DNA from 3 places in the Pseudomonas sp. MOIL14HWK12:I2 genome. Region 2 is predicted to be linked to each of the others. Evidence: predicted binding sites of a transcription regulator. Region 2 holds the regulator's gene; each other region holds the start of a gene.
The links. Region 2 encodes LexA, which represses DNA repair genes until DNA is damaged. Its sites were predicted from a motif close to CTGTNTNNNNANACAG; they were not measured.
Positions count from the first base shown of each region.

Region 1: a site for LexA is predicted at 2,766-2,781, ahead of imuA (translesion DNA synthesis-associated protein ImuA). Genes of this name have one in related genera too.
Region 3: a site for LexA is predicted at 6,914-6,929, ahead of recN (DNA repair protein RecN). Genes of this name have one in related genera too.

Region 1 covers NZ_AZOA01000003.1:10,432-20,264, forward strand. The annotation lists gene PSK12I2_RS0100055 (error-prone DNA polymerase) at 1-693, opposite strand, end outside; gene PSK12I2_RS0100060 (DNA polymerase Y family protein) at 690-2,099, opposite strand; gene imuA (translesion DNA synthesis-associated protein ImuA) at 2,107-2,721, opposite strand; gene lpxO (lipid A hydroxylase LpxO) at 2,844-3,743, opposite strand; gene PSK12I2_RS0100075 (DUF4124 domain-containing protein) at 3,924-4,409, shown strand; gene PSK12I2_RS0100080 (transporter) at 4,412-5,356, opposite strand; gene PSK12I2_RS0100085 (coniferyl-alcohol dehydrogenase) at 5,427-6,194, opposite strand; gene PSK12I2_RS0100090 (benzaldehyde dehydrogenase) at 6,235-7,707, opposite strand; gene PSK12I2_RS0100095 (sigma-54-dependent Fis family transcriptional regulator) at 7,935-9,662, shown strand; gene PSK12I2_RS0100100 (MarR family winged helix-turn-helix transcriptional regulator) at 9,717-9,833, shown strand, end outside.
Region 2 covers NZ_AZOA01000011.1:153,159-162,991, forward strand. The annotation lists gene mfd (transcription-repair coupling factor) at 1-1,794, shown strand, start outside; gene PSK12I2_RS0110580 (S-methyl-5'-thioinosine phosphorylase) at 1,840-2,580, opposite strand; gene nagZ (beta-N-acetylhexosaminidase) at 2,592-3,584, opposite strand; gene PSK12I2_RS0110590 (TetR/AcrR family transcriptional regulator) at 3,665-4,375, opposite strand; gene lexA (transcriptional repressor LexA) at 4,611-5,222, shown strand; gene sulA (SOS-induced cell division inhibitor SulA) at 5,405-5,905, shown strand; gene PSK12I2_RS0110605 (hypothetical protein) at 5,972-6,208, opposite strand; gene PSK12I2_RS0110610 (DUF6586 family protein) at 6,339-6,857, opposite strand; gene topA (type I DNA topoisomerase) at 6,916-9,522, opposite strand; gene PSK12I2_RS0110620 (DUF1653 domain-containing protein) at 9,672-9,833, opposite strand, start outside.
Region 3 covers NZ_AZOA01000018.1:49,254-59,086, forward strand. The annotation lists gene carB (carbamoyl-phosphate synthase large subunit) at 1-82, opposite strand, end outside; gene leuE (leucine efflux protein LeuE) at 104-760, opposite strand; gene carA (glutamine-hydrolyzing carbamoyl-phosphate synthase small subunit) at 782-1,918, opposite strand; gene dapB (4-hydroxy-tetrahydrodipicolinate reductase) at 2,095-2,901, opposite strand; gene dnaJ (molecular chaperone DnaJ) at 2,956-4,089, opposite strand; gene dnaK (molecular chaperone DnaK) at 4,202-6,130, opposite strand; gene grpE (nucleotide exchange factor GrpE) at 6,224-6,787, opposite strand; gene recN (DNA repair protein RecN) at 6,954-8,621, shown strand; gene fur (ferric iron uptake transcriptional regulator) at 8,685-9,089, opposite strand; gene PSK12I2_RS0115725 (outer membrane protein assembly factor BamE) at 9,184-9,720, shown strand; gene PSK12I2_RS0115730 (RnfH family protein) at 9,728-9,833, opposite strand, start outside.

The DNA.
Region 1 (9,833 bases), on a different contig from region 2:
CGCGGGATAGAGCCCCTCCAGCACCGCCAGTGGGCGCAGATGGCGCTCGCCGTTGGGATGCAGGTGATAGCCGGCCTCGGCCACCGGCAGGTGATGGCGGATGCCGGTGAGCACATCCTGCAGGGCACGGCGTCCGCGGGTGTGCATGTGCACGTCGCCGCAGGCCACTGCCGGCACGCCCAGCTGCCTGCCCAGCGCCTGCAGCTGCAAGAGTCGGGCGACATCGTCGGCGCCGCGCAGCAATTCGACGCCGAGCCAGAGGCGCTCGGCAAAGACGCTCCTGAGCCAGGCGCCCTCCTCGGTCGCGGGTTCGCCGCCCGGCAGCCAGATCGCCAGCAAGCCGGGCAAGGGCTGCTGCAGGTCCGCGCGACCCAGCTGGTAGCGGCCCTTGGGTGCTCGGCGGCGGGCCCGGGTGATCAGCGCGCAGAGGCACTCGTAACCCGGCAGATCCTCCACCAGCAGCACCAGGCGCAGACCGTCGTCGAGGGTCAGTTCGCTGCCGATGATCAGGGGCAGCCCGACCTGGCGCGCCGCCTGCCAGGCGCGGACGCTGCCGCTCAGGGTGCATTCGTCGGTGATGGCCAGCGCCGTGTAGCCCAGCGCCTTGGCCCGCTCGAACAATTCCAGGGCACTGGAGGCACCGCGCTGGAAGCTGAAGTTCGACAGGCAGTGCAACTCGGCATAGCCGCTCATGCGAACCAGCCCTGGATCCACCAGGGCGCCTCCTCGCCATAGCGGCGAAAGGCCCAGGCCTGGCGTCCGTCGGCCACCTCGATGCGATAGTAGTCGCGCCGCTGATCGCCCCCGTCCCACCAGCCGCTTTCGATGCGCTCGGGACCGGCGAGGACCCGGCGTGGCTGGCCGTCGAGTGGACGCGGTTCGCTCAGCAGCCAACCCGGACGCAAACCGGGCAAGGCGGTCTCCAGACGCCGCTCGTGGCGCCAGACCAGGGCGCGCTCGGGACGATGATCCGCCTGGATGCCGAGCCCCAGCACCGCTTCCTCGCCCAGCCGGGCACGCAGGCGTTCGCGCAGCACCTCCCAGCCCACGGCCTGGGCGGGGCGCTCGTCGAACAGGCCATGGCGTTCCGGCACGAAGAGCGGCAACTCCTCGCTTTCCAGGCGCAGCGCCAGCACCGGCGCCACCACCTGCAGCTGTTCGAGGCGACCGCGGGCGAATTCGAACAGCAGGGCGGCATCGCGTTCGGGGGCCAGCAGGCCGATGGTGAGGGTGGTCGCCGGACCCTGGCGGTGCTCCAGCCAGAGCAGGAAGCGCTGCACGCCCCGGTCGCGACTGGCCAGCCAGACCGCCAGATCGGCGGTGAGGCGACGCAGGGGGAACAGCAGCGCCTGGTGGGATTCCACCTCGAAATTGAGCTCCACCCGCGCCACGAAACGATCGGGCGGCCGATAGAACTCCAGCGCCAGGCTGCGACTGCCGCCCAGCAGATCCAGCTGCTGCAGCAGCTCGGGGGCGAAGCGCCGGGCCAGGGCGGGCCTGGGCAGGGCCTTGAGTTGCTCCAGGCGGCGGATGCCCATGCGCACCAGCGCCTGGGCCTGCTGGGGGGCGAAACCGGCGCGCTCCACGGGCAGCCGATCGAGCAGGCACGGCAGGTCGTCCGGGGAGGCGATGAGGCCATCGGCGACATTGGTCAACATCCGCGCCGCCACCGGATTGGGCGCCAGGGCCAGTCGATGGCGAAAGCCCAGGCCCTGGAGCTCCTGGCGCAGGCGCCGCTCCAGCCGCGGCCAGGGCCCCAGCAGCGGCAGGCTGGACTGGATCTCCAGCAGCAGCGCCCGCGGATAGTGGCGACTGACCTGGGAGCTGAAGCCGTAGCCCCAGGCCGCCAGCAGCGCCTCGGCCGTCTCGATGAGCGCCGGGTCGTATTCCTGCTGCTCGAAGTCGCGGGTCAGCGCCTGGGCGGCGGCCAGGGTCAGGCCGGGGCGCAGCCCCAGGGCCCGCGCGGCCGGATTGACCGCCTGCAGCAGGCGGCGCTGTGGCGGACCGGAAAGCAGCACCAGCGGCCGCTCCGGCTGGGGATGACGGCGCAGCACGGCATCCAGCGCCAGCTGCGGAAAGAGGATGCAGGCCCAGCGCATGGCAAGCTCAAGCGCCGCCGGCCAGATCGAGCACGCCAGGCTGACCGCCGCGGCATTTGCGGATGTGCAGCCGTTCCAGCGGCGCCCTGAGTTCGAGGCGCAAGGCCGCCGGCGAGGGATTGTCCAGGGCGGCGGCCGGGCGCAGGGCGAAGGCCAGGGTACGGCCGCTCTCGGCGGCGACCTGCAGCCGGCGCAGCTGGCGATCGTCGGCCCGCTCGGGCCAGCAGAGCACCGCGCCGAAGCAACCGGAGCGCAGGCACTGCTCGGCGGCCCAGAGCACCTCGGCGCCCTGGGCGCGGATCACCACCAGGGCATCCAGCGCCACGCCGGCCGCCTGCCAGGCCAGAGGATAGGGCAACAGCGGCGGCCCGATCAGGGCGATGCGCTCGGCGGCCTGGCTCAAGCGCGCCAGGGTCGGCCAGAGCAGCCGCAACTCGCCATGGCCGGGGCCGGCGAGCAGCAATTCGGTCAGGGCCGCTTCCGGCCAGCCGGCACCGGGCAGATGGGCATCCAGGGCGGCGACCCCGGTGGGCTGGTCGCTGCGCCGGGCGTCGGGACTGGTCTGCCCCTTCCACAGGCGCCGCTCCTCGAACAGCCGGGCCAGGCTGGCGCCGCCGCTCATGCCGCCAGACCTGCAGGGATATTGTCCATGGCCATCGCCTCTATCTGTATATGCATACAGTATTAGAGGCGATTCGTATCGGGGTCAAGTCGAACCGCTGTCTTTGCGGTTGCAGGGATCGCTCAGATCCAGATCACCACGCCGACCAGCGCGGCCAGCAACAGCCACTGTTCGAGGTAGTAGCGGAAGCGGTTGCGCTTCTTCAGCGCCTTGCCGCGCTGGCGGATGCGATAGAGGTGCCGGAAGGCGCGATTGAGGCCGCCGGTCTTGTCGCTGGCGTCATTGGGCGAGGCCGCCGAGGCCAGCAGGGTGCCACTGACCCAGCGGTTGAAGGCGCTTGCCCAGCGATAGCGCAGCGGCCTTTCCACGTCGCAGAAGAGGATGATGCGATCCTGGTCGGTGGTGTTCTCGGCGTAGTGGATGAAGGTTTCGTCGAATACCACCGCCTGGCCATCGCGCCAGTGATAGCGCTGGCCGTCCACCTCGATGAAGCAGCGTGGATCATTAGGCGTGGCCAGGCCCAGGTGATAGCGCAGGGAGCCGCCATAGGGATCGCGATGGCGCACCAGCCGCGACCCGGGCGGCAACTCGGCGAACATGGCCGCCTTGACCGTGCCGATGCCGCGCAGCAATTCGGTGGTCCTGGGGCACAGCTGCATGGCGGAAGGATGGCTGTCGCCGTACCACTTCAGATAGAAGCGCTTCCAGCCGCTCTTGAAGAAGGAGTTGAAGCCGGCATCGTTGTGCTCGGCGGATTTCTTGATCTGGCCGGCGCGCAGCAGGTCGAGGGCTTCGTCGCGGATCAGCTGCCAGTTGTCCTGCAGCACCTGGAGTTCGGGAAAGCGCTCCACCGGGTGATAGGGCGCGTTGGGCACCCGCGAGGTCAGGAACATGAAGGTGTTCAGCGGCGCCAAAAAGGTCGAATGGTCACTGAGCTGACGCAGCAAGCGATGGCGCACCCGGCCGCGAAAGTGCACATACAAAACACAGAGAAAAAAACCGCCAATCACGAACCACTTCACGCGTCGTTGCCCTGAAAAGAATGTTTCCGGATGTTATACGCCTCACCTCGGGCCGGGCCTAGTCTTTACAGTCTGACGATAAGCTGAATGCCTGGTGTCGAGCCGGACAGCAGCACTGGGAGCCGTAGCGGGCATCTTGTATCCTGCAGGTGACAATTCGAGTGCCCGGAGGGCCTCATCATGCGTTCGCTGCTCTATGGCCTGCTGCTCGCCAGTGGCGTCGTGGCCGCTCAGGATGTCTACAAGTGCGTGGACGACCAGGGCCGGACGACCTATACCCAGGGCGCCTGCCCGACGAATAGTCAGATCACCACCATTCCGCTGCAGAGCCTGCCCGAGAGCAACGGCTTCACGCCGCCGCCCCGGCCTGCCACGCCGCCGCCGGCCGCCGCGCCGCGGGAGGTCACCGTAATACCCGCCCCAGCCGCCACTCGCCAACGCCCGGTCGACGACGTCACCGTGGTCGGTGGCTCTTCGTCCTCTTCGAGCTTTCGCCAGGAAAGCGAGGTGCGCGGCTCCGGCATCATCTATCAGCCGGTGCCGGTCTACATCGACCGCCGGCCGCGCAACGAGACCTGGCACATGGTGCCCCATCCCCAGGCGCAGCAGCCCCAGCCGCCGGCGCCTCCGCCGCCGCCGAACCGGGGCATTCCCATCGATCGCTAGCACTAGAGCTTGTGCAGGAAGTTGACGACGAACTTGCGCCCCTCGGTGCGGTTCTCGGCGTCCTGCTCGAAGTAGCTGTTGACGGTGATCAGATTCTCCCGGGAAAAGGCGTAGGTGAAACCCGGACCCCAGGCCCAGACCTTTTCCCGCCGCCCGCTGACGTCGTGACCATCGACCTGGGTGTCGGTGATCTGCCGCAGCCAGTAGCCGCTCAGGCCGACGCTGAGGCGATCGTTCAGCGCGTACTGGGTGGCGAAGTTGGCGTGCAGCGCCTGGCCGGCCTGGGTGTCGGAGACCGCGCCGAAGCTGCGCAGCGGCTGGTCGTTCTTGCCGTTCCACAGGTACCAGAAGCGTCCGGTCACCGACCATTGGGGCGTCAGCCAATAGGTGGTGGCGTAGTAGGGATTGAAGGACCAGAAGTTGCTGCCCGGATTGATCGCCCGGTCGCGGTCGTAGCGACCGGTGGGGGCGACGATCTCGGCCTCGATGCGTTGCGCCCAGCGCGGTCCGCCGTCGGGGCGGGCGGTGGTGGGCAGTTGCAGGAAGGCGCCCAGGGTCAGGTCCCCTACCCCCTCGCGGGCGCTCAGCGCCTGGCCACCGAGGCCGTCATCGACATCGGCATGGGCCAGCCAGGGCAGGATGGCGGTGAAACCCGGCATGGCGCCGTTGGCCAGCGGCTGGCCGACATAGATGATCTGGCTGACCGGGGCGAAGGTGGTCAGCTCCTGCTTGGGCAGGGGCAGCTTGCGGCCGTCCTGGTCGTTGAAGCGGCTGGTCTTGCCGTAGATCAGGTACTCCTCCCAGTACCAGCCGGGACCGTCCGGCGCCGGGGCGCCGTCGTAGAAGCTGGTGGAGCCGAGATTGAGACCGGGCAGGTCATAGGCCTGGGCCACTGTGGAGGCGAGACTGGCCGCGGCCAGCAGACCGAATCCGAAACGTGTGCGCATGACGTCGTCCTAGAGTTGTTCTTGTTGTGGGAAAACGCGATCGCCGCACCGGCCGGCGCGGCGATCCGGGTCAGACGTAACTGGCGGCGAGACCGCCATCCACCGGCAGGTTGGCGCCGTTGATCCAGCGCGAGGCATCGCTGCAGAGAAAGGCGATCACCGCGGCCACCTCGTCGGCCAGCGCCGGGCGCAGCATGCGCTGGCTGTCGCGGGCGACGCGCTCTTCGCCGAGCATGCTGACGAAGTCGCCGAGGATGGGGGTGAACACCGGACCCGGCGCCACGCAATTCAGGCGCACGCCGAATTCGCGCAGCCAGGTCTGGGACTGCACGAAGCTCCAGACGATGAGCGCCTCCTTGAAGTACTGGTAGCAGGTGGCCCGGTCCACCGGATGACGCTCCAGCCAGGCCTGGGCCGGGGCGAAGTCGGCGATCTGCGCCAGCTCGCGGTGCTGTTCCAGGCGCTGCGGCCATTCGGCGCCGAGGATGGAGGCGACATTGACGATGGCGCCGCCCGGCCCCAGCCGCGCGACCAGTTGCTGGCTGAGCAAGCGCAGGCCGAGGTAGTTGACGCGCGCCACCGTCTCCCGGGGCGCCGTGCCCGGTACCCCGGCGATGTTGCACAGGCCGTGCAGGCGCGCCGGCAGGCGACTGACCAGGGCGGCGATGCAGTCGGGGTCGCCCAGGTCGGCCTGGTGGAAGTCGTCCAGGCTGAACTGGGGCTGGTTGCGGTCGACGCCGATCACGGTGGCGCCCTGGAAGCGCGCCAGCCGCGCCAGCTCGGCGCCGATGCCGGAGGCCACGCCGGTGACGACCAGGGTCTTGCCATTCAGGGTCATGGGATTTTCCTCTTGTTGTTATTGGGGGATGGAACAGGGGCTAGAAGGGATAGCGTGGCGGCTCGTTATGCTCGGTCACCCACTGCCACTGGCTGTAGTCGTCCCAGTTGCACAGGCCACCGACGCTGCCGCCGTTGCCGGACTGGCCACGGCCGCCGAAGGGATTGACCACCTCGTCGTTCACCGTCTGGTCGTTGAGGTGCAGCATTCCGCACTCCAGCCGTTCGCCCAGCGCCCGGGCGCGGGCCAGGGAGCCGGAGAGCACGCCGGCCGCCAGGCCGTAGGGGGTGCGATTGGCCAGGTCGACGGCCTCGGCCTCGCTGGCGAAGGTCACCACGCTGGCCACCGGTCCGAAGATCTCTTCGTCGAAGGCGCGCATGCCGGGACGGACGCCGCTCAGTACGGTCGGGGCATAGAACAGCCCTTCGTGCCGGCCGCCCTGCTCCAGCCGGGCACCGGCGGCGAGGCTGTCGGCGACTATGCCCTGTACCCGTTGCAGTTGCCGGGCATTGATCAGCGGACCCAGCTGGGTTGTGGGTTCCAGCGGATCACCGAGGCGCAGGGCGGCGGCGCGGGCGGCCAGGCGTTCGGTGAAGGCGGCGGCGAGGCGCTGGTGCACCAGGATCAACCCGGTGGCCATGCAGATCTGCCCCTGGTGCAAAAAGCTGCCCCAGGCGGCGCAGCCGACGGCGCGGTCGAGATCGGCGTCGTCGAGCACGATCAGCGGATTCTTGCCACCCAGTTCCAGGGCCACCTTCTTCAGGTGGCGTCCGGCGCTTTCCGCCACCTGGCGTCCGGCCTGGGTCGAGCCGGTGAAGGCGATCATCCGCACCTGGGGATGGGCGCAGAGCGCCGCGCCGGCCTCGGCACGCCCGGGCAGCACCTGCAGCACGCCCCGGGGCAGGCCGATGGCCTCGAACAGCCGGGCGATGAGGATGCCGCCACTCACCGGCGTCTGGTGATCCGGCTTGAGCACCACGGCATTGCCGCAGGCCAGGGCCGGGGCCACGGCGCGCAGGGAAAGGATCAGCGGGAAATTGAACGGCGAGATCACCCCCACCACGCCATGGGGCAGGCGCCGGGCATAGGACAGGGCCCCGCGCTCGCTGGGCAGGACCACGCCATGGGCCTGCAGCAACTGACCGGCGACCTGCTGCAGGATGACCCCGGCTTCGCGCAATTCCAGCTCGGCCTTGGGCAGGATGCCACCGGTCTCCCGGGCGATCAGGGGGGCCAGTTCGGCGCGATTCATCTCCAGGTGCGCGGCGGCGGCCAGGAACAGCCCGGCCTTTTGCCGGGCGGTCCAGGCCGCCCAGGCCGGTTGCGCCCGGGCCGCCTTGGCGCAGGCCTGGTCGATGTCGGCGACGCTGGCCAGACCGGTGCGGTGCAGGGGCTGGCCGGTGGCAGGTTCGACGACCTCCAGGGTGCCGCCCTGGGCGGCGATCCAGTCGCCATCGAAGATCCGCTCGCGCCAGGGGGCGCCGTCCAGGAACGGCGTGGATGATCTGCTCATAGCCTTCTCCTTGTTGTTATCGGGCCGCGGTGGGCACAGGCAAGGGAGCAAGGGCTGTGCCCAGACCGGGCTGACAGGAAAAAGAGTCTTTCTATCAAGGACTTGCTGGCTTGAGCGGACGCAGGCAGCAGGCTCGACCGGCAAACGCCTTGCTCAAAAGATAAAGTTATGAGGTATAACCTTTTCCTCGATTGCGCATTTGCGCAATTCACCCGAGAGGTCGTGCCATGGCCCGTTCCGAACGTCTGTCCCTCAGCGATCTGCAGCAGGCCGCTAGCGGCTTCCAGCGTGGCGACAGTGCCGCCTGGGATGGCAGCGCCAGCCCGACCCAGGCGGAACTGGCCGAGTGCCTGTTTTTCTCCCCCGGCGATGGCCGCATCTGGCTCAACGACCAGCGCATGCTGCTGGTACACGCCTCCGCCTTTGGTGCCCTGCGGCGCGAGCTGATCGGCGCCCTGGGGCAGGAACGCGCCCGCGGCCTGCTGACCCGGGTCGGCTATCTTTCCGGGGTGCGCGACGCCGAGCTGGTGCGCAAGCGCTGGCCCCAGGCCGACGCCGCGGCGATCTTTGCCGCCGGTACCCGGCTGCATGGCCTGGAGGGTCTGGTGCGGGTCGAGCCGCTGCATTTCGAATTCGATGTCGACCAGGGGCGCTATGGCGGCGAATTCCTCTGGCATCACTCGGCCGAATGCGACGAGCACCAGATCGCCCATGGCCAGGGCAGCGATCCGGCCTGCTGGATGGAAATCGGCTATGCCATCGGCTACGTCAGCAGCCTGTTCGGCCGCCTGGTGATCTTTCGCGAAGTGGAATGCCGCGCCATGGGGCATGCCGTCTGCCGGGTCGAAGGCCGCAACGCCGAACGCTGGCCCGACGTGGCGGAAGACCTGCGCTATCTCAATGCGGCCGGCGACGGCACTCCGGCGCTGACGCCGGCGGAACGCCTGCCCGCGCCCCTGCCCCACGCCGCCGACGGCCAGCAGCCGCTGGTGGGGGCCTCAGCGGCCTTCAACAGCGCGTTCCAGGCGCTGCAGCGGGTCGCCCCGACGCCGGCCACGGTGCTGCTCACCGGCGAATCCGGGGTGGGCAAGGAACTGTTCGCCAGCCACCTGCACCGCCTCAGCCGCCGCGCCGACGGCCCCTTCGTCGCCCTCAACTGCGCGGCCATTCCCGAGAATCTCATCGAAGCCGAATTGTTCGGCGTGGAGCGCGGCGCCTTCACCGGCGCCAACCAGTCCCGCGCCGGACGTTTCGAACGGGCCCAGGGCGGCACCCTGTTCCTCGACGAGATCGCCTGCCTGAGTCTGCCCGGCCAGGGCAAGCTGCTGCGCGCGCTCCAGGAGCGCGAGATCGAGCGGGTCGGCGGCAGCCGCACGCTCAGGGTGGACGTCCGGGTGATCGCCGCCACCAACCTGGATCTGCGCGAGGCGGTACGTCGCGGCGAATTCCGCGAAGACCTCTTCTATCGCCTCAACGTCTATCCCATCGGCATTCCGCCGTTGCGTGACCGGCGCGACGACGTGCCCCTGCTGGTGGACCTGTTCCTGCGGCGCTTCTGCGCCGCCTACGAGCGGCCGCCGGTAGGCCTGACCATGCGCGCCCTCAAGGCCCTGCTGCGCTACGACTTTCCCGGCAACGTGCGGGAATTGCAGAATCTGGTGGAGCGCGGGGTGATCGCCAGCGATCCGGGCGAACTCATCGACCTGCCCCACCTGTTTCGCGGCGAGCCGCTGCCGGCCGAGCTCGTCGACGAGGCGCCGCCTGCCACCGGCTGGCTGGAGCGCCTGGGCGTGGACGGCGAACGCCCGCTGCCGCTGGCGCAGCTGGAAGCCGAGCTGCTCGACGAAGCCCTGGCGCGCAGCCAGGGCAACATGGCCGCCGCGGCGCGCCTGCTCGGCCTGAGCCGCGCCCAGTTCGCCTATCGCCATCGCCGCGCCCGCCAGGATCTGGACTAGAATGACCCCTCGATACCCTCCCCTCGCCATCTCCGACGGAAGCCCTTCCCGCCGATGAGTTCCCCCGACGACGCCACGCCCCTGGACCCTGCCGCCACCCCCTGGCTGGACACCGCCGTAGGCTATGCCCTGCGCCGCGCCCAGATGAGGATGTTCCAGCACCTGGTGGAC
Region 2 (9,833 bases):
CAGAAGGCCAAGCGCAAGGCCGCCGAACAGGTGCGCGACGTGGCTGCCGAGCTGCTCGACATCTATGCCCGGCGTGCCGCGCGCAAGGGCTATGCCTTCAAGGATCCGGCGGCGGACTACGCCACCTTCTCCGCCGGCTTCCCCTTCGAGGAGACGCCGGACCAGCAGGCCGCCATCGAGGCGGTGCACAAGGACATGCTGGCGGGCACGCCCATGGATCGCCTGGTCTGCGGCGACGTGGGCTTCGGCAAGACCGAGGTGGCCATGCGCGCGGCCTTCATCGCCGTCCACGGTGGTCGCCAGGTGGCGGTGCTGGTACCCACCACCCTCCTCGCCCAGCAGCACTACAACAGCTTCCGCGATCGCTTCGCCGACTGGCCGGTACGGGTCGAGGTGATGAGCCGCTTCAAGTCGGCCCAGGAAGTCGCCGCCGCCGCACGCGAGCTGGCCGAGGGCAAGATCGACATCATCATCGGCACCCACAAGCTGTTGCAGGGCGACGTGAAGTTCAAGGACCTGGGCCTGGCCATCATCGACGAAGAGCACCGCTTCGGGGTGCGCCAGAAGGAACAGCTCAAGTCGCTGCGCAGCGAGGTGGACATCCTCACCCTCACCGCCACGCCGATCCCACGCACCCTGAACATGGCCGTGGCCGGCATGCGTGACCTGTCCATCATCGCCACCCCGCCGGCTCGGCGTCTCTCGGTGCGCACCTTCGTCATGGAGGAGCAGAACGCGGTGATCAAGGAAGCCCTGCTGCGCGAACTGCTGCGCGGCGGCCAGGTGTACTTCCTGCACAACGAGGTCAAGACCATCGAGAAGCGGGCCCGCGAACTGGCCGAGCTGGTGCCGGAGGCCCGCGTCGGCATCGGCCACGGACAGATGCGCGAACGCGATCTCGAACAGGTGATGAGCGATTTCTACCACAAGAGATTCAACGTGCTGGTGGCCTCGACCATCATCGAGACCGGCATCGACGTGCCCAATGCCAACACCATCATCATCGAGCGCGCCGACAAGTTCGGCCTGGCCCAGCTGCACCAGCTGCGCGGCCGGGTCGGCCGTAGTCACCACCAGGCCTATGCCTATCTGCTCACCCCGCCGCGCAAGGGCATGACGCCGGACGCCGAGAAGCGCCTGGAAGCCATCGCCGGTGCCCAGGACCTGGGGGCCGGCTTCATCCTGGCGACCCACGACCTGGAGATCCGCGGCGCCGGCGAACTGCTCGGCGAAGGCCAGAGCGGCCAGATCCAGGCGGTCGGCTTCACCCTCTACATGGAAATGCTGGAGCGCGCGGTCAAGGCCATCCGCAAGGGCGAGCAGCCCAACCTGGAGCAACCCTTGGGCGGCGGTCCGGACATCAACATGCGCGTGCCCGCGCTGATCCCGGAAGACTACCTGCCCGACGTCCATGCGCGGCTGATCCTCTACAAGCGCATCGCCTCGGCGGCGGACGAAGACGCCCTCAAGGAATTGCAGGTGGAGATGATCGACCGCTTCGGACTCCTGCCGGAACCGACCAAGAACCTGGTGCGCCTGACGCTGCTCAAGCTGCGTGCGGAAGGCCTGGGCATCGTCAAGGTGGATGCCGGGCCCCAGGGCGGACGGCTGGAATTCGCCGCCGACACCCAGGTGGATCCGCTGGTGCTGGTGAAGATGATCCAGGCGCAGCCGAAGAAGTACCGGCTGGAAGGCGCGACCCTGTTCAAGTTCCAGGTACCCATGGAGCGGGCGGAAGAGCGCTTCAACGTCCTGGAAGCCCTGTTCGACCGCCTGACGCCCGCCGCCAGCTGATCGAAGAGCCGCTCCCGGTCGATCCCGGGAGCGGCTTGAGCGCTATCAGCCCGCCAGCACCTCGGCCAGCACCTGCCGCACCTCGTCGATGCCGCTGGCCAGAACGGCTTCGATCTCGGCCATGGTGATTTCCCGCTGCACCTTGCCGGCCGCCGGATTCACCACCAGCGCAAGGCAGGCGTAGGGCAGGCCCAATTCGCGGGCCAGGGCCGCTTCCGGCATCCCGGTCATGCCAACGATGTCGCAACCGTCGCGCTCCAGCCGGACGATCTCCCCCGCCGTCTCCAGGCGCGGCCCCTGAGTCGCGGCATAGACGCCATGGTCGCTGTGCGGCAGCTGCAGCCTGCGCAGTGCCCCGAGCAGACGCTGCCGCAGGGGCTCATCGTAGGGAAAGCTGAAGTCGATGTGGGTGACGTGCTCGAGGTCGGCCCCTTCGAAGAAGGTATGGCCGCGCCCCCAGGTGTAGTCCACCAGTTGATGGGGCACGCACAGATGACCGCTGCCCATGGCGGCATGGATACCGCCCACGGCGTTCACAGCGACGATGGCCTCGGCACCGGCCTCCTTGAGCGCCCAGAGATTGGCGCGGTAGTTGACCTGATGCGGCGGAATGCGATGGGGATGGCCATGGCGCGCCAGGAACAGCACCGGGCGCCCGGCATAGTGGCCGCGCTGCACGGGCGCCGAGGGCGCGCCCCAGGGCGTCTCGAAGGTCTGGGCCTGGTCCAGCTCCAGACCCGCGAGCGCGGTGAGGCCGGTACCGCCGATGATGGCGTAGGTAGTCATGGGAATGTCCTTTAGATGAGGTCAGCCTGGCGCAACCGCCGCAGGGCAAGACTCCACTGCGGTTGCTGCCGGTAATCGAGATCGACGTGGCGGCGGGCCCTCATGCTGGCCAGCCGCGGCGCGGGCGAGACGCCCAGCTGCTGCACCCGCGTCAGGGCCAGCTCGGCCGCTGCGCGGTCATTGCACACCAGCCCCATGTCGCAGCCGGCGCTGAGCGCGGCCTCGACGCGCTGGCCGGCATCGCCCGCCACGTGGGCGCCCGCCATCGACAGGTCGTCACTGAAGATCACGCCCTGGTAATCCAGTTCGCCGCGCAGGATGTCCTGCAGCCAGCGCCGGGAAAAGCCGGCCGGCTGGGGATCCACCGCGGGATAGATGACATGAGCGGGCATCACCGCGCCCAGGGTCGGCAACAGGGCCTGGAAGGGGCGCAGGTCGGTGCGCAGCAGGGTATCGAGATCGCGCTCGTCGGTGGGAATGGCATAGTGGGAATCGGCTTCGGCCCAGCCATGCCCGGGGAAATGCTTCCCGGTCGCGGCCATACCGGCGTCGCCCATGCCGGCGATGAAGGCACCACCCAGCTCGATCACCTGCTCGGCCTTGCCGAACGAACGTGCGCCTATGACCTGACTGCGCCCATGGTCGACGTCCAGCACCGGGGCGAAGCTGAAGTCCAGCCCCACCGCCAGGATCTCGGTCGCCATCAGCCAGCCGCAGAGGCGGGCCAGTTCCGCGCTGTCCGCGCGACCGCCCAGTTGCCCCATGGCCGGCAGCCGCACCACATCGCGGCGCAGGCGCTGCACGCGACCGCCTTCCTGGTCCACGGCCAGCAGCAGTTCCGGCCGCAGGGCGCGGATGGCACGGCATAGCTCGCGAACCTGGCCCGGGGTTTCGATGTTGCGGGCGAACAGGATCAGTCCGCCCACCTCCGGCTGACGCAGCAGCTGGCGATCCTCGGCGGTGAGCCAGGTGCCAGCGATATCGACCATCAGGGAGCCTTGCATGGGTACCTCGTCCGAATGCTCCGGCGCACGGCGCCGTGAAAGGGACGCAAGCTTACCCCAGCCACCCTTGATGCCGCAGCCTAGTAGGTCTCGGCCGTCTCCACGGCGACCGGCCGCCGCGGCCGATACTGGGCCTGGGCCAGTTCCGGTGCGTGCATCGCCGTGGGCGCCCGCATGCCGGTGGCGAGGAAGGGCACCATCAGCCGCAGCACCTGGTCGGTGTGGGTATCGACGCCGAAGTCGTTCTCGCCAATCGCCCGCAGCGCCTTGATGCCGGACATGCTGAACACCGCCGCCCCCAGCATGAAGTGGGCGCGCCAGAACAGCTCCAGGGGCGGAATCTCGGGAACGGCCCGATTCACCAGCAGCAGGAAGCGGCGGAAGGCGCGGCCATAGGTCTGCTCCAGGTATTTGCGCAGGTGCCCTTGGCTCTGGCTGAACGCCAGGCCCAGCAGCCGCATGAACACCGAGAGGTCATTGCCATGCCGCGGCTTGATGGCCAGGGAGTGATCCACCAGCAGATTCAGCAGAGCCTCCAGGCTCACGTCCTCGCCATTCCTGGGCTGCCACTGATCCAGATCTCGTTCCAGGTTGAAGCAGAAGGGATCGAGAAAGCGCGAGAACACCGCCTGGATCAACGCCTTCTTGGAACCGAAATGATAGTTGACCGCCGCCAGGTTGACCCCGGCTCTGGTGGTGATGAGTCGCAGCGAGGTCTCGGCAAAGCCGCGCTCGGCGAACAGTTGCTCGGCCGCATCCAGAATGCGCTCCACGGTATCCGACTGCGCCATGACCGTCCCCGGTAGATGAATTCCGTTTGAAACATATGTTTCAAACGCTATCGAAGTCAATCGCGGTTCGGCCGGCGAGCGGTCAGCTGATGGCCTGGAAGCCGCGTCTTTCCACCCTCTGCGGGCTTTTGGTCACGATCGCGGCCTGTCGTCCGAAGTCGTGGTCGGCGGCCTTGCCTACCACCCGGAGTTACTGTATATAATCACAGCATCATTAGACGACGCGACGTGCATCATGCTGAAACTGACACCGCGACAAGCCGAGATCCTGGCCTTCATCAAGCGTTGCCTCGAAGCCAATGGCTTTCCGCCTACCCGCGCGGAGATCGCGCAGGAGCTTGGTTTCAAATCGCCGAATGCGGCCGAGGAGCACCTCAAGGCGCTGGCCCGCAAGGGTGCCATCGAGATGACGCCGGGCGCCTCCCGGGGCATCCGCATCCCGGGTCTGGACACCTCGCGCAAGGCCGACGAGAGCCTGCCGGTCATCGGTCGGGTCGCTGCGGGCGCCCCCATCCTGGCCGAGCAGAACGTCGAGGAAAATTGCGCCATCAACCCGGCCTTCTTTCAGCCGCGTGCCGACTACCTGCTCAAGGTCAAGGGCATGAGCATGAGAGACGTCGGCATCCTCGATGGCGACCTGCTGGCCGTCCATGTGACCCGCGAAGTGCACAACGGCCAGATCGTCGTGGCCCGGGTGGGCGACGAAGTCACCGTGAAGAGATTCAAGCGCTCGGGCAACCAGGTCACTCTGCTGGCGGAAAATCCCGAGTTCTCCCCTATCGAAGTCGATCTTTCCACCCAGGAATTCGCCATCGAAGGGTTAAGCGTTGGCGTCATCCGCCGCTAACGTCTAAGGCTGGCCTTCGGGCCAGCCGTTATCACGCCTTTATGCCTTACGCCGAAGTCTTGATCGGGGGTATCTGTTCGCGCTCCGGAAAGCGCTCAAGACCAGGCTGAGCACAGTGACGTCATGTATCCGTGGTACATGATCTCGAGTGGATTTGATCGAGTCGCCTCCAGGAGGTCGCCATGCAATTTCCCCTGATGTTCGATGCGCCGCGCTCGTCGGTTCAAGAGCTGGATCTGGCACCGGAGTTCCTGCTGCAGGAGCTGACCGCCTTTCTGCCCAAGCCCGGCAAGCAGGCCCGGGAACTGCCCGCCGCTCCACTGCCGGACACCTTCAGCGAGATGTCCCTGCACGGCAGCCAGGAACAGTGTCTGCAGTTGCTGGCGCCCATCCTGCGCCAGTTGAGCGACAAGGACGATGCCCGCTGGCTGACCCTGGTCACCCCGCCGTCGCTGCTCAGCAACGCCTGGTTGCGCAGCACCCATCTGAATCCGGAGCGTGTGCTTCTGCTACAGACGCCGAGCGCTGCCAAGACGCTGCAATTGGCCTGCGAGGTGCTGCGCAAGGGGCAGAGCCATACTGTGATCAGCTGGTTGCACGACCTGAGCGATGCGGGCAAGCAGCAGCTGGCACGTGCCGCGGCCCAGGGCAACAGCCAGAGTCTGAACGTCAGATTCGCGTAGGAAGCAGGCGGCGGGACGGGATGTAGCGGCGGCATTCCAGGACGGAATGCCGGATCTGGAAAAGAATCAGTGCAGGACGCGCGGTTGATCGTCGCGCTGGAGGCTATCGCCTTCGGCCAGGCGCCCGGCCATCTGCACACCCAGGTTGAACATGGCCTTGGCCACCTCTATCTGCTGTCCATGCAGGAAATCCTTGGCATCGCTGGAAAACTCCAGGGTAACGAGGGCTTCCTCGTCGTCCGCACGGCGCAACACGATGCGACCATCGGAGAGTTCAACGATTTCCAGGTAGGCAGTAGTCATTCAGTATCTCCACAGCTAAGCGGACAGTGTAACAGCGTGGGGTCTGAGAGGCTGACTTGCCTGAGCCTTTTTCGACGGTCTGCAAGGCCATCGTCCTGACGGCCTCTATGGCATTGTAGTGAGAACTACCCTACCACTCGGTCATGGCGCCACGGAATCTGAGCGCCGTCTGCTTGAGGCTTTCACGCCAGGCTTCCACCTCCTCGAGACCCAGCTCCGGCTCGGCCGGCTCCAGGCTGACCGCCTCGATCAAGGGCAGCGTCGGATCCTGCTTGGGTCGCCGGGGTGCCTGGGGCGGCTGCAGCAGCCGCTGGTACTCGGCGATCAGTCGCGCCAGCCAGGTCTCGGGGTTACCGGCCAACTCGATCAGCTCGCCCATTTCCGGGCTGGGCGCTTCATTGAGCGCCTCGGGAGCGAGCAGAACGGCCAGCGAGGTGGCCTCCATGGTGGGGTGGCGGTAAAAGCCCGCCACTTCCTGACAGAGTCCCAGCAAGGCGCCGTGCAGGTGAAACAGGCAGGCTTCCCGCTCGGCCATGATCCGGCCCTGGCTTTGCGCGGCGGGCGCAGCCTGGGCCAGGCGCCAGCTTTCCAGGGCCAGACCGGCAAAGTACAGCTTCTGGTTGGTGCGGGTATAACGCTCGTTGGCCATGCCCTTCTCCTGGAGCCGGCTCACGCCGGCCTCCTGTCTGCAGTTGGCGCTAGAGACGCTAGCGCTTTTCTTCCACCTGCCACTTCTTGCCGTCGTAGAAGGCCTTCCAGCCGGTGGGCTTGCCCTCGACCTCGGTCTGCACGTACTGCTCCTTGGTCTTGCGGCTGAAGCGGATCACCGCCGGACGGCCTTCAGAGTCCTTCACCGGAGCACTGAGCAGATAATGGTACTTGGGATCGATCTCGTCGCGATGGGGCAGCAATTCGCTGACCAACGGCGCGCGGGTCTCGCGATTCTTCGGGAAGCCACTGGCAGCCAGGAACAGCCCCGAGGCGCCATCGCGCAGCACATAGGTGTCGTCGACCTTTTCGCAGCGCAGCTCCGGCATGGGCACGGCGTCCATCTTCGGCGGGGCCGGCTCGCCGTTCTTGAGCAACTTGCGGGTGTTCTTGCAGGCCGGATTGGTGCAGCCGAAGAACTTGCCGAAGCGCCCGGTCTTGAGCTGCATCTCGCTACCGCACTTGTCGCATTCCAGCGAAGGGCCTTCATAGCCCTTGATGCGATAGCTGCCCTCTTCGATCTCGTAGCCCGGGCAGTCCGGGTTGTTGCCGCAGACGTGCAGCTTGCGGTGTTCGTCGATCAGATAAGCATCCATCGCCGTGCTGCAGATGGGGCAACGGTGCTTGCCGCGCAGGACCAGGGACTCGGATTCGCCCTCGTCGTCTTCGGCGATCTCGTCGCCCGGCACCAGGTTGATGGTGGCCTTGCAGCGTTCCTTGGGCGGCAGGGCATAGCCCGAGCAGCCGAGAAACACCCCCGTGGAGGCGGTGCGGATCATCATCGGCCGGCCGCAGACCTGGCAGGGAATGTCGGTCAGGGTGGGCTGGTTGGCCCTCATGCCCTTCTCGCCGGCCTCGGCGGTCTCCAGCTTCTGCTTGAAGTCGCCATAGAATTCGTCGAGCAGGTTCTTCCAGTCCCGCTCGCCCTGGGCCACGTTGTCCAGGTTGCCTTCCATGTTGGCGGTGAAGCTGAAGTCCATCAGGTTGGCAAAGCTTTCGTTGAGGCGATCGGTGACGATGTCGCCCATCTTCTCGGCATAGAAGCGGCGGTTGTGCACCGTCACGTAGCCACGATCCTGGATGGTGGAAATGATGGCCGCGTAGGTGGAGGGTCGGCCGATGCCGCGCTTCTCCAGTTCCTTGACCAGGCTGGCTTCCGAGAAGCGCGCCGGCGGCTTGGTGAAATGCTGGCTCGGGTCGAGCTTGACCAGGCCGAGGTCCTCGCCCTGCTTCATCTCGGGCAGGACGTCGTCGTCGCCCGGCTTGCTCTGTTGCGGCAGGACGCGGGTGTAGCCATCGAACTTGAGAATGCGGCCGCGGGCACGCAGCTCGAAATCACCCGCCGCGGCGGTCACCGTGGTGGACAGGTACTCGGCCGGCGGCATCTGGCAGGCCAGGAACTGGCGCCAGATCAGTTCGTACAGGCGCTCGGCGTCACGCTCCATGCCTGACAGGCTGTTGGGCTTGACGTTGACGTCGGACGGGCGGATGGCCTCGTGCGCTTCCTGGGCGCCTTCACGGCTGCCGTAGACGTTGGCCTTTTCCGGCAGGTACTGCTTGCCGAACTCGCTCTCGATGTAGCCGCGGGCCATGGCGATGGCATCGCCCGACAGGTTGGTCGAGTCGGTACGCATGTAGGTGATGTAGCCGGCCTCATAGAGACGCTGGGCCATCATCATGGTCTTCTTCACCCCGAAGCCCAGGCGATTGCTCGCCGCCTGCTGCAGGGTGGAGGTGATGAAAGGTGCCGAGGGCCGGCTGCTGGTCGGCTTGTCTTCGCGCTTGGCGATGCGATAGGCGGCCTTTTCCAGCTTGGCCAGGGCGGCCTTGGCCTGGGCTTCGTTCAGCGGCTTGAAGGCTTCGCCCTTCTCACGCACCACTTCGAAGCGCACCTGGGCCTTTTTCGGCGTGGCCAGGTCGGCATGGATCTCCCAGTATTCCTCGGGGACGAAGGCGCGGATCTCGCGTTCGCGCTCCACCACCAGCTTGACCGCGACGGACTGCACCCGACCGGCGGACAGGCCACGGGCGATCTTCGACCACAGCAGCGGCGAGACCATGTAGCCGACCACGCGGTCGAGGAAGCGCCGCGCCTGCTGGGCGTTGACGCGATTGATGTCCAGCTCGCCGGGCTGGGAGAAGGCTTCCTGAATGGCCTTCTTGGTGATCTCGTTGAAGACCACGCGCTTATAGCGCGAGTCGTCGCCACCGATGGCTTCCCGCAGGTGCCAGGCGATGGCCTCCCCTTCGCGGTCCAAGTCGGTTGCGAGATAGACGGTGTCGGCGTCCTTGGCCAGGCGGCGCAGCTCCTCGATCACCTTTTCCTTGCCGGGCAGGATCTCGTAGTGGGCCTTCCAGCCGTGCTCGGGGTCGACACCCATGCGGGCGAACAGCTGGCGCCGGGCCTTTTCCTTGGGTGACAGCGCGGGCGCCTCGGCGGCGGTCTTGCGCGTCTTGGCGGCGGGCTCCTTGGCGGTGCCGGCGCCGCTGGTGGGAAGGTCGCGGATGTGGCCGATGCTCGACTTCACCACGTACTGGTTGCCCAGGTACTTGTTGATGGTCTTGGCCTTGGCCGGGGATTCCACGATGACCAGCGATTTACCCATGGGAGAGTCAGATTCCTGCTTGAAAGCGATGAGCGAGCGAAAGGCGAGCGCCGGAACGGCGGATGGAGGACCAGAACGTCTTCAGTCTGGTGCGCCGGGGGCGGTCGGCCAACGCGGCACCGCTATATATAGTGGCGATGTCGGCAAGGTCAAGGCTGCGGCGTGGCATCCAGACCCAAGGGATCGGCTTCGACGCTGATCAGCGCGAAGCGCGGCACCTGCTCGCCATCGACCTGGACGCTCTCGCGAAACATGCTCAGAGGCCGGGCCCAGAGTCCGTATTCGCCGTACAGCGCCTGATAGATGACCAG
Region 3 (9,833 bases), on a different contig from region 2:
AGTCGAACTCGCAGGCCTGGCCGATGACGATGGGGCCGGCCCCGAGGATCAGGATGCTCTTGATGTCTGTACGCTTAGGCATGGGCTTCTCGAATGCAGGTAATCAGGTCAGGGTTGCGGTGGCCAGCTTCACACCGAACCCCACGAACAGGGCGCCGACGCCACCGGTGGCGCCCGCGCTGAGGCGACGCCGCTGACGGAACCAGGCCGCCAGGCGAACGCCGCAGAAAATCAGGAACGACAGGTAGCAGAAGCTGATCGCTTCCAGTACCGCGCCCAGCACCAGGAAGGACAGCGCCGGATGGGCGTAACCGGGGTCCACGAACTGGATGAAGAAGGAAACGAAGAACAGGATCGCCTTCGGGTTCGACAGGCTCAGCAGCAGCGCCTTGCGGAACGGCTGGTGGACGTCTTCGCGCAGGGTCGCCTCGGCCTGGCCCTGGGCCGGGCTGCGCCAAGACTTGAGTCCGCCGCGCAACATGCCCCAGCCGAGGTAGAACAGGTACGCCGCGCCCAGATACTTGAGGATCTGGAAGAACAGCGGCTCGGCCTTGAGCAGCGAGGCAACGCCCAGCGCCGAGAGCAGCATCAGCACGGCGTCACCGAGGAACACGGCCGAGGCCGCCTGGTAACCGCTGCGAATGCCGCGCTGGGCACTGGTGGCCAGCACGAAGAAGGAATTGGGGCCGGGCAACAGGATGACGAACAGGGTCCCGACCACATAGGTCCAGAAGTCGATGACACCCAGATTCGCCAGCATGAGCGCTACCCTCCTCCCGTCTTAGCGGCGTGCCGCCATGGCCTGGATGAACTTGTCGAACAGCGGCGCCACGTCGTGCGGGCCAGGGCTCGCCTCGGGGTGACCCTGGAAGCTGAAGGCGACCTTGTCGGTACGCTCGATGCCCTGCAGGGTGCCATCGAACAGCGACTTGTGGGTGGCCCGCACATTGGCCGGCAGGCTGGCCTCGTCCACGGCGAAACCGTGGTTCTGACTGGTGATCATCACCACGCCGCTGTCGAGATCCTGCACCGGATGGTTGGCGCCGTGGTGACCGTTGGGCATCTTCACCGTCTTGGCGCCGGAAGCCAGGGCCAGCAACTGGTGGCCCAGGCAGATGCCGAACACCGGAATCTCGGTTTCCAGGACGTCCTGGATCGCCTTGATGGCGTAGTCGCACGGCTCGGGATCGCCCGGGCCATTGGCCAGGAAGATGCCATCGGGTTGCAGCGCCAGGGCTTCGCTGGCCGGGGTCTGGGCCGGCAGCACGGTAATGCGGCAGCCGCGGGCCACCAGCATGCGCAGAATGTTTAGCTTGACGCCATAGTCGAAGGCCACCACGTGATAGGGCAGCTGCTCGGCCGGGATCTCGGCGTGGCTGTCGGTTTCCAGCGACCAGACGCCGGACCGCCACTCGTAGCGCTCCTTGACGCTGACTTCCTTGGCCAGGTCCATGCCCTTGAGGCCGGGGAAGGCGCGGGCCAGTTCCAGGGCGCGCTCCTCGGTGGCGTCTTCGCCGGTAAGGATGCAGCCATCCTGAGCGCCCTTCTCACGGAGGATGCGGGTCAGTCGACGGGTGTCGATACCGGCGATGGCGATGGTGCCGTTCTCCTTGAGATAGTCCGGCAGCGACTGCTTGTTGCGCCAGTTGCTGGCCAGCAGCGGCAGGTCGCGGATGATCAGCCCGGCAGCCCACACCTGGGCGGCCTCGCCATCCTGCGGCGTGGTGCCGGTGTTGCCGATGTGCGGATAGGTCAGGGTGACGATCTGCTTCGCATAGGAAGGATCAGTCAGGATTTCCTGGTAGCCGGTCATGGCGGTGTTGAACACCACTTCGCCGACCGTGTGGCCGTCGGCACCGATGGATTCACCGCGAAAGATGCTGCCATCGGCAAGTGCGAGTATGGCTGGCTTAGTCAAGAAGACCTCCGAAAATCAAGCCTTGGCGGGCAAACGCAGGGTGCAAAAAAACGGGATGACATCTCGAAGAGTCATCCCGTTTTAATGTTGTGATTTCATTCTGCGCTAGCTTTTAGTGGATACACTAAAGCTGCATTGTACACGAATTGATCACGGCTGGCACCCCCGCAAGGGGATCAGCGCAACTCCAGCACGTCCTGCATGTCATATAGCGCCGGCTGTTTGTCCTTGAGCCAGAGGGCCGCGCGCACCGCGCCCTTGGCGAAGGTCATGCGGCTGGAGGCCTTGTGGGTGATCTCGACTCGCTCGCCTTCGCTGGCGAACAGCACCGTGTGATCGCCCACCACGTCGCCAGCGCGCACGGTGGCGAAGCCGATGGTCTGGCGGTCGCGGGCACCGGTCTGGCCTTCGCGGCCATAGACGGCCACCTCTTCCAGATCGCGACCCAGCGCCTGGGCAACGACCTCGCCCATGCGCAGGGCGGTCCCCGAAGGCGCATCGACCTTGTGCCTGTGGTGCGCCTCGATGATCTCGATGTCGACCTCGTCACCCAGCACGCGAGCAGCGGTGTCCAGCAGCTTGAGGCAGAGATTGACGCCGACGCTGAAGTTGGCGGCGAAGACGATGGGAATTTCCTTGCTCGCTTCCAGCAGGGTCAGCTTCTGCTCGGCGGTGAAGCCGGTGGTGCCGATCACCATGGCCTTCCTGGCCTTGCGGCAGAGCGCCAGATTCTGCAGGGTCACGTTGGGATGGGTGAAGTCGATGAGCACATCGAAATCATCCAGCACCCGCGCCAGATCGCCCGACAGCATCACCCCGTTGCGGCCGATACCGGCGAGTTCGCCGGCGTCGGCACCTACCAGACTGCTTTCCGGGCGATCCACCGCGGCGGTGAGACCGGCAGCGCCCTGGGTCTGCTGGACCGCTTCGATCAGGGTCTTGCCCATGCGCCCCGCGGCGCCCATTACAGCTATACGTCGCATCATCAGCTCCAGGCTGCTGGCCGGGCGCCGCCTCGCGACGGCGCCCCTGCCGGTTTAGAGGTCGTCGAAGAAGCGCTTCATGCCGTCGAACCAGCCACTGGCCCGGGGCGAATGGGAGCTGTCGCTCTGCAGGGTGTTACGGAACTCCTCGAGCAGCTCGCGCTGGCGCCGGCTCAGGTTGACCGGAGTCTCCACCACCACCTTGCACATCAGGTCGCCGGCGCCACCACCGCGCACGGGCGTCACGCCCTTGCCGCGCAGGCGGAACATCTTGCCGGTCTGGGTGCCCTCGGGGATCTTCAGCTTGACGCGGCCATCCAGGGTCGGCACTTCCAGCTCGCCACCCAGGGCGGCGTCGGTGAAGTTGATCGGCACCTCGCAATAGAGGTGCTTGCCGTCGCGCTGGAAGATCGAGTGCTCGCGCACATTGACCACGACATAGAGGTCGCCGCTGGGGCCACCCAAGGTTCCAGCCTCGCCTTCGCCGGTCAGGCGGATGCGGTCGCCGGTGTCGACGCCCGCGGGCACCTTGACCGACAGGGTCTTCTGCTCTTCCACGCGCCCCTGACCATGACAGGCGTTGCAGGGCTCGGGAATGATCTTGCCGCTGCCGTGGCAGCGCGGGCAGGTCTGCTGGACCGAGAAGAAGCCCTGCTGCATGCGCACCTGGCCGATGCCACCGCAGGTGGGGCAGGTGGACGCCGAGGTACCCGGCTTGGCGCCATTGCCATCGCAGACCTTGCACTCGACCAGGGTGGGCACGCGAATGGTGACCGTGGTCCCACGCACCGCCTCTTCCAGATCCAGGTCCAGGGTGTAGCGCAGGTCGGCACCGCGCTGCGGGCCGCCGCGTCCACCGGCGCCACCGCGTCCGCCAAAGAAGTCGCTGAAGACATCGCCGAAGATGTCGGAGAAGCTCGCGCCTCCCGCCGCGCCACCGAAACCGCCGCCGCCCATGCTCGGATCGACGCCAGCATGGCCGTACTGGTCGTAGGCCGAGCGCTTGCCCGCATCGGACAGCACTTCGTAGGCCTCGGCGGCCTCCTTGAACTGCTCTTCGGCAGCCGCGTCCCCCGGATTGCGATCCGGGTGGTATTTCATCGCCAGGCGTCGGTAGGCCTTCTTGAGCTCGGCTTCGCTGGCGCCGCGCTCGACCCCGAGCACCTCATAGTAATCACGTTTGGCCATAGACTTTCTGCACCTTAAATTTTCTCACCCTCCAGACACGCCAACGCGGGAGCAGGCTCCCGCGTGGCGGATCCGACGGGCCGAAGCCCGCCAGGTGCGGTAAGCACGGGGCTTACTTGTTGTCCTTCACTTCCTCGAACTCGGCATCGACCACGTCGTCGCCGGGCTTCTTGGCATCACCGTCCGCCTTGGCCGAGGCGCCTTCGGCACCGGCGCCAGCGCCCTGCTCGGAATAGAGCTTCTGGGCCAGCGGCGCGGAGGCCTGGGACAGGGCATTCATCTTGGCTTCGATGGCGTCCTTGTCGTCACCGCGCACGGCGGTTTCCAGTTCGCCAATGGCCTTCTCGATGGTGCTCTTCTCTTCCGCGGTGGCCTTGTCGCCCGCCTCGGTCAGCATCTTGCGGGTGCCGTGCACCAGGGCATCGCCCTGGTTGCGGGCCGCGGCCAGCTCTTCGAACTTGCGATCCTCGTCGGCATTGGCCTCGGCGTCACGCACCATCTGCTGAATCTCTTCCTCGGACAGACCGGAGGACGCCTTGATGACGATGGACTGCTGCTTGCCGGTGGCCTTGTCCTTGGCGGACACGTTGAGGATACCGTTGGCGTCGATGTCGAAGGTCACCTCGATCTGCGGTACGCCACGCGGCGCCGGCGGGATCTCGGCCAGGTCGAACTTGCCCAGCGACTTGTTCTGCGCGGCCTGCTTGCGCTCGCCCTGCAGCACGTGGATGGTCACGGCGCCCTGGTTGTCGTCGGCGGTGGAGAACACCTGCGACTTCTTGGTCGGGATGGTGGTGTTCTTCTCGATCAGCGCGGTCATCACGCCACCCATGGTCTCGATGCCCAGGGTCAGCGGGGTGACGTCCAGCAGCAGCACGTCCTTGACGTCACCGGCCAGCACGGCGCCCTGGATGGCGGCACCGATGGCGACGGCTTCGTCCGGGTTGACGTCCTTGCGCGCTTCCTTGCCGAAGAAGTCGGCCACGCGCTTCTGCACCAGCGGCATGCGGGTCTGACCGCCCACCAGGATGACCTCGTGGATGTCGGAGACGTCCAGACCGGAGTCCTTCAACGCCGTGCGGCAGGGCTCGATGGTGCGCTCGACCAGCTCTTCCACCAGGGACTCCAGCTTGGCGCGGGAGACCTTGACGTTCAGGTGCTTGGGACCGCTGGCATCGGCGGTGATGTAGGGCAGGTTGACGTCGGTCTGGGTAGCCGAGGACAGCTCGATCTTGGCTTTTTCCGCAGCTTCCTTCAGGCGCTGCATGGCCAGCGGGTCACCCTTGAGGTTCATGCCGCTTTCTTTCTTGAATTCCTCGACGAGGTAGTCGATCAGGCGGATGTCGAAGTCTTCGCCGCCCAGGAAGGTGTCGCCATTGGTGGCCAGCACCTCGAACTGATGCTCACCGTCGACCTCGGCGATCTCGATGACCGAGACGTCGAAGGTACCGCCGCCCAGGTCATAGACGATCACGGTATGGTCGCCCTTGGCCTTGTCCAGGCCATAGGCCAGGGCAGCCGCGGTGGGCTCGTTGATGATGCGCTTGACGTCCAGACCGGCGATGCGACCGGCATCCTTGGTGGCCTGGCGCTGGCTGTCGTTGAAGTAGGCCGGGACGGTGATGACCGCTTCGGTCACGGCTTCGCCCAGGTAGTCCTCGGCGGTCTTCTTCATCTTCTTCAGGACTTCGGCAGACACCTGCGGCGGCGCCATCTTCTGGCCCTTGGCCTCGACCCAGGCGTCACCGTTGTCCGCCTTGACGATCTTGTAGGGGACCATCTGGATGTCTTTCTGCACGACGTTTTCTTCATAACGCCGGCCGATCAGACGCTTGACCGCGTACAGGGTGTTCTGCGGATTGGTCACCGCCTGGCGCTTGGCTGGCTGGCCAACCAGGGTCTCGCCGTCGTTGGTGTAGGCGATGATGGACGGCGTGGTACGGGTGCCTTCGGCGTTTTCCAGTACCTTGACGTTGCCGTTTTCGAGGATCGCGACGCAGGAGTTGGTGGTCCCCAGGTCGATACCGATGATCTTGCCCATGTAGTCTTCTCCAGAAATCTCAGATTCCGCGCGGCCCGCTCAGGGGGCCTTTGATGTTCGCTTGCCTACCAGATGGGGCCGAGCGAAAGAATTTCAAGCCTTTTCGTCGATGCTCGGCTGCTGCGCTGCAGGTGCCTTGCTGACGACCACCATCGCCGGCCGCAGCAGGCGACCATTGAGCAGATAGCCCTTTTGAAACACCTTGAGGACGCTGCCCGGCTCGGCGGTGGCGCTCTCCTCCATGGCCATGGCCTGGTGGTGTTCCGGATTGAAGGGCGCGCCGTGGGGATCGACGGCCTCGACCTGATAGCGCTTGAGGGTGTCCTGCAGCATCTTCAGGGTCAGCTCCATGCCTTCACGCATGGGCTTCAAAGTCTCGTCGGTGGCGTTGGACAGCTCCAGGCCACGCTCCAGGCTGTCGAGCACCGGCAGCAGGTCGCCAGCGAATTTTTCCAGGGCGAACTTATGCGCCTTTTCCACATCCTGCTCGGCGCGACGACGCACGTTCTGCAGTTCGGCGACGCTGCGCAGCGACTGGTCCTGGGCCGCGGCGAGCTGCTCTTCGAGCGTGGCGACGCGGGCGGCGAGATCCTCGTGCTGGACGTCGCCCTGGGCGGCTTCGTGCTCGGGGGTCTGGGAGTTCTGTTCGTCGGCCATGGAGTCCTCCTGTGATATTGCCGGTGGGCGCGCCCTCTAATGGACATCGCCTTGATCGATGGCGCCTATATGGGGCCGCCGGCCGGCGCTTCAAGAGCTGTATGGATTGCCAGTGCCCGAGAGGCACTGTATAAACAACCAGAAAACCGCCTTCGGAGATCGTCGCATGCTGGTGCATCTGTCCGTCCGCAATTACGCCATCGTCGAACACCTCGACCTCGACCTCGAGCGCGGCATGACCGTGATCACGGGTGAAACCGGCGCCGGCAAGTCCATCATGCTGGACGCCCTCGGCCTCACCCTGGGCGATCGCGCCGACAGCGATGCGGTCAGACCCGGCGCCGACAAGGCCGATGTCCTGGCCAGCTTCGACACCACCGATATCCCCGAAGCGCGCCAGTGGCTCGCCGAGCGCGACCTGGAGCAGGACGGCCCCTGCCTGCTGCGCCGCGTCATCACCCGCGAAGGGCGCTCGCGCGGCTATATCAATGGCTCGCCCTGCCCGCTGGCCGATCTCAAGACCCTCGGCGGCCTGCTGATCGATATCCACAGCCAGCACGAGCACCAGTCATTGCTCGGCCTCGACACCCATCGCCGCCTGCTGGACGAATACGCCGGCGCGGGCGAGCTGGTCCGCCAGGTGCAGCTCGCGGCCCAGCGCTGGCGCCAGGTGCGCCAGACCCTGGAACGCCTGACCCGCAACGGCGACGAGCAACGTGCCCGCCATCAGCTGCTCAGCTACCAGCTCGAAGAACTCGACAACCTCGCCCTGGCCGAGGGCGAGTTGCAGGCCCTGGAACAGGAGCAGAGCGATCTGGCGAGTGCCGAGCACATCCTGCTGGCCTGCCGCCAGGCCATGGACCTCTGTACCGAAAACGAGCAGGGCAATGCCCTGTCGGCGCTCAATGCCAGCGTGGCGCGCCTGACCGCCTTCGACCGCCCGCCGGCGCAGATCCAGGAGGCCAGCAACCTGCTCGCCTCCGCCCAGATCCAGATCGAGGAGGCGATGAACGAACTCAATCGCTTCGTCGATCATTTCGAAGCCGACCCGGAGCGCCAGCAGGCGGTGCAGGAGCGCCTGGACAGTGTCTACAGCCTTGCCCGCAAGCACCGGGTCCAGCCCGAGGCCCTGCTGGAGCTGCACGAACAGCTGCGCAACGAATTGCAATCCCTGGACGCCGACGACGTCGCCCTGGAGCGCCTGCAGGAAGAACTGACGGCCTTCGAGCGCCACTACCAGGAGAAGGCCGGCGAACTGAGTCGTCTGCGCGAACAACGGGCGCCGGAGCTCGCGGCCGCGGTCGAGACCGAGATGCAGCGCTTGGGTATGCCGGGTGGCCGCTTCAGCATCACCCTCACGCCAGGCAGTACCGGCGAACCCCAGCCGCTGGGCAACGAAGGCGTCGAATTCCGCGTCAGCGCCAACCCGGGCCAGCCCCTGCGCCCGCTGGCCAAGGTCGCCTCCGGTGGTGAACTGTCGCGTATCAGCCTGGCCATCCAGGTCATCACCGCCCAGACCTCGCGCACACCCACCCTGGTGTTCGACGAGGTGGACGTGGGTATCGGCGGCCCCACCGCCGAGGTGGTCGGCCAGCTGCTGCGGCAACTGGGCGAGCGGGGCCAGGTGCTGACGGTGACCCACCTGCCCCAGGTGGCGGCCCAGGGTCATCAGCACCTGTTCGTACACAAGGAGCGCGGCACCGACGAGACGCGTACCGCGGTGGCCAAGCTCGACCGCGCACGGCGCGTGGAAGAGGTGGCGCGCATGCTGGGTGGTGTCGACCTGACCCGTGAATCCCTGGCCCACGCTCGCAAGCTGGTGGTGAGCCGCTAGACGCAGGCAGCCACCGGACATGAAAAAGGCGACTCGAAGGTCGCCTTTTTCATGTCCGGGTCTTCACTTGCGCTGGCGGATGTACAGCACCAGGTTGTGATCGACCAGTTCGAAACCATGCTCTTCGACGATCTCGCGCTGACGCTTTTCGATCGAGGCATCGGTGAACTCGATGACTTCGCCGGTATCCACATCCACCATGTGATCATGGTGGCCGGTGTCGGCCAACTCGAACACGGCATGGCCGCCGTCGAAATTGTGGCGCACCACCAGACCGGCCGCTTCGAACTGGGTGAGGACCCGATAGACCGTTGCCAGCCCCACGTCCTCGCCCGCTTCCATGAGCGCCTTGTAAACGTCTTCGGCGCTCATGTGGCGCTGCTCGGTGGTGTCCAGCATCTGCAATATCTTGACGCGCGGCAGGGTCACTTTCAGACCCGCTTTGCGGAGTTCGTTGTTCTCTACCATGCTCTTTCTCGGTGCCGAGTGCTTTCGCAGCCCTCGGGAATACGGGTATGATCGGTGCTTCGTTGCCCAGCAAGATAGTGGAAGTCTCCCACCGATGCAAAACCTCAAGCAAACGCTGACCGGGCTCTCTCTGATGGGCCTAGCCATGCTCGCCGGCTGCTCTCTGCCGGGGGTTTACAAGATCGACATCCAACAGGGCAACGTCGTCACCCAGGACATGATAGACCAGTTGCGCCCCGGAATGACCCGACAACAAGTCCGGTTTATCATGGGTTCGCCGCTGATCCAAGACACCTTCCATCCCAATCGCTGGGACTATCTGTACAGCCTGCAAGCCGCCGGCGGTCAGCGTAAGCAGGAGCGTGTCAGCCTGGTGTTCAACGGCGACAATCAACTGAGCGGCCTGGCCGGCGACTTCATGCCCGGCACCAGCCGCGAACAGCAGATCATGGGTACCGACAGCGGCACCACCGTGGATCCCACCGCCCCGGCGCAACCCTCGGCACCCGCTGCCGTACCGGAAACGCCAGCCGTACCCGGCTCGACCGAAGACAACATCCAGAAAGAGATCGACAGCGCCCGTCCGGCCGCCGTGCCGACTCCCGATCGCATCCGCACCGACGGACAGTGATCCCTGGCTAGAGGCCAGTCCTGGACTTGGCCTTTTCCGCGCGCCGCTTGCGACTTTCCTTGGGGTCCGCAAGCAGCGGGCGATAAATCTCCACCCGGTCACCCGCCATCAGC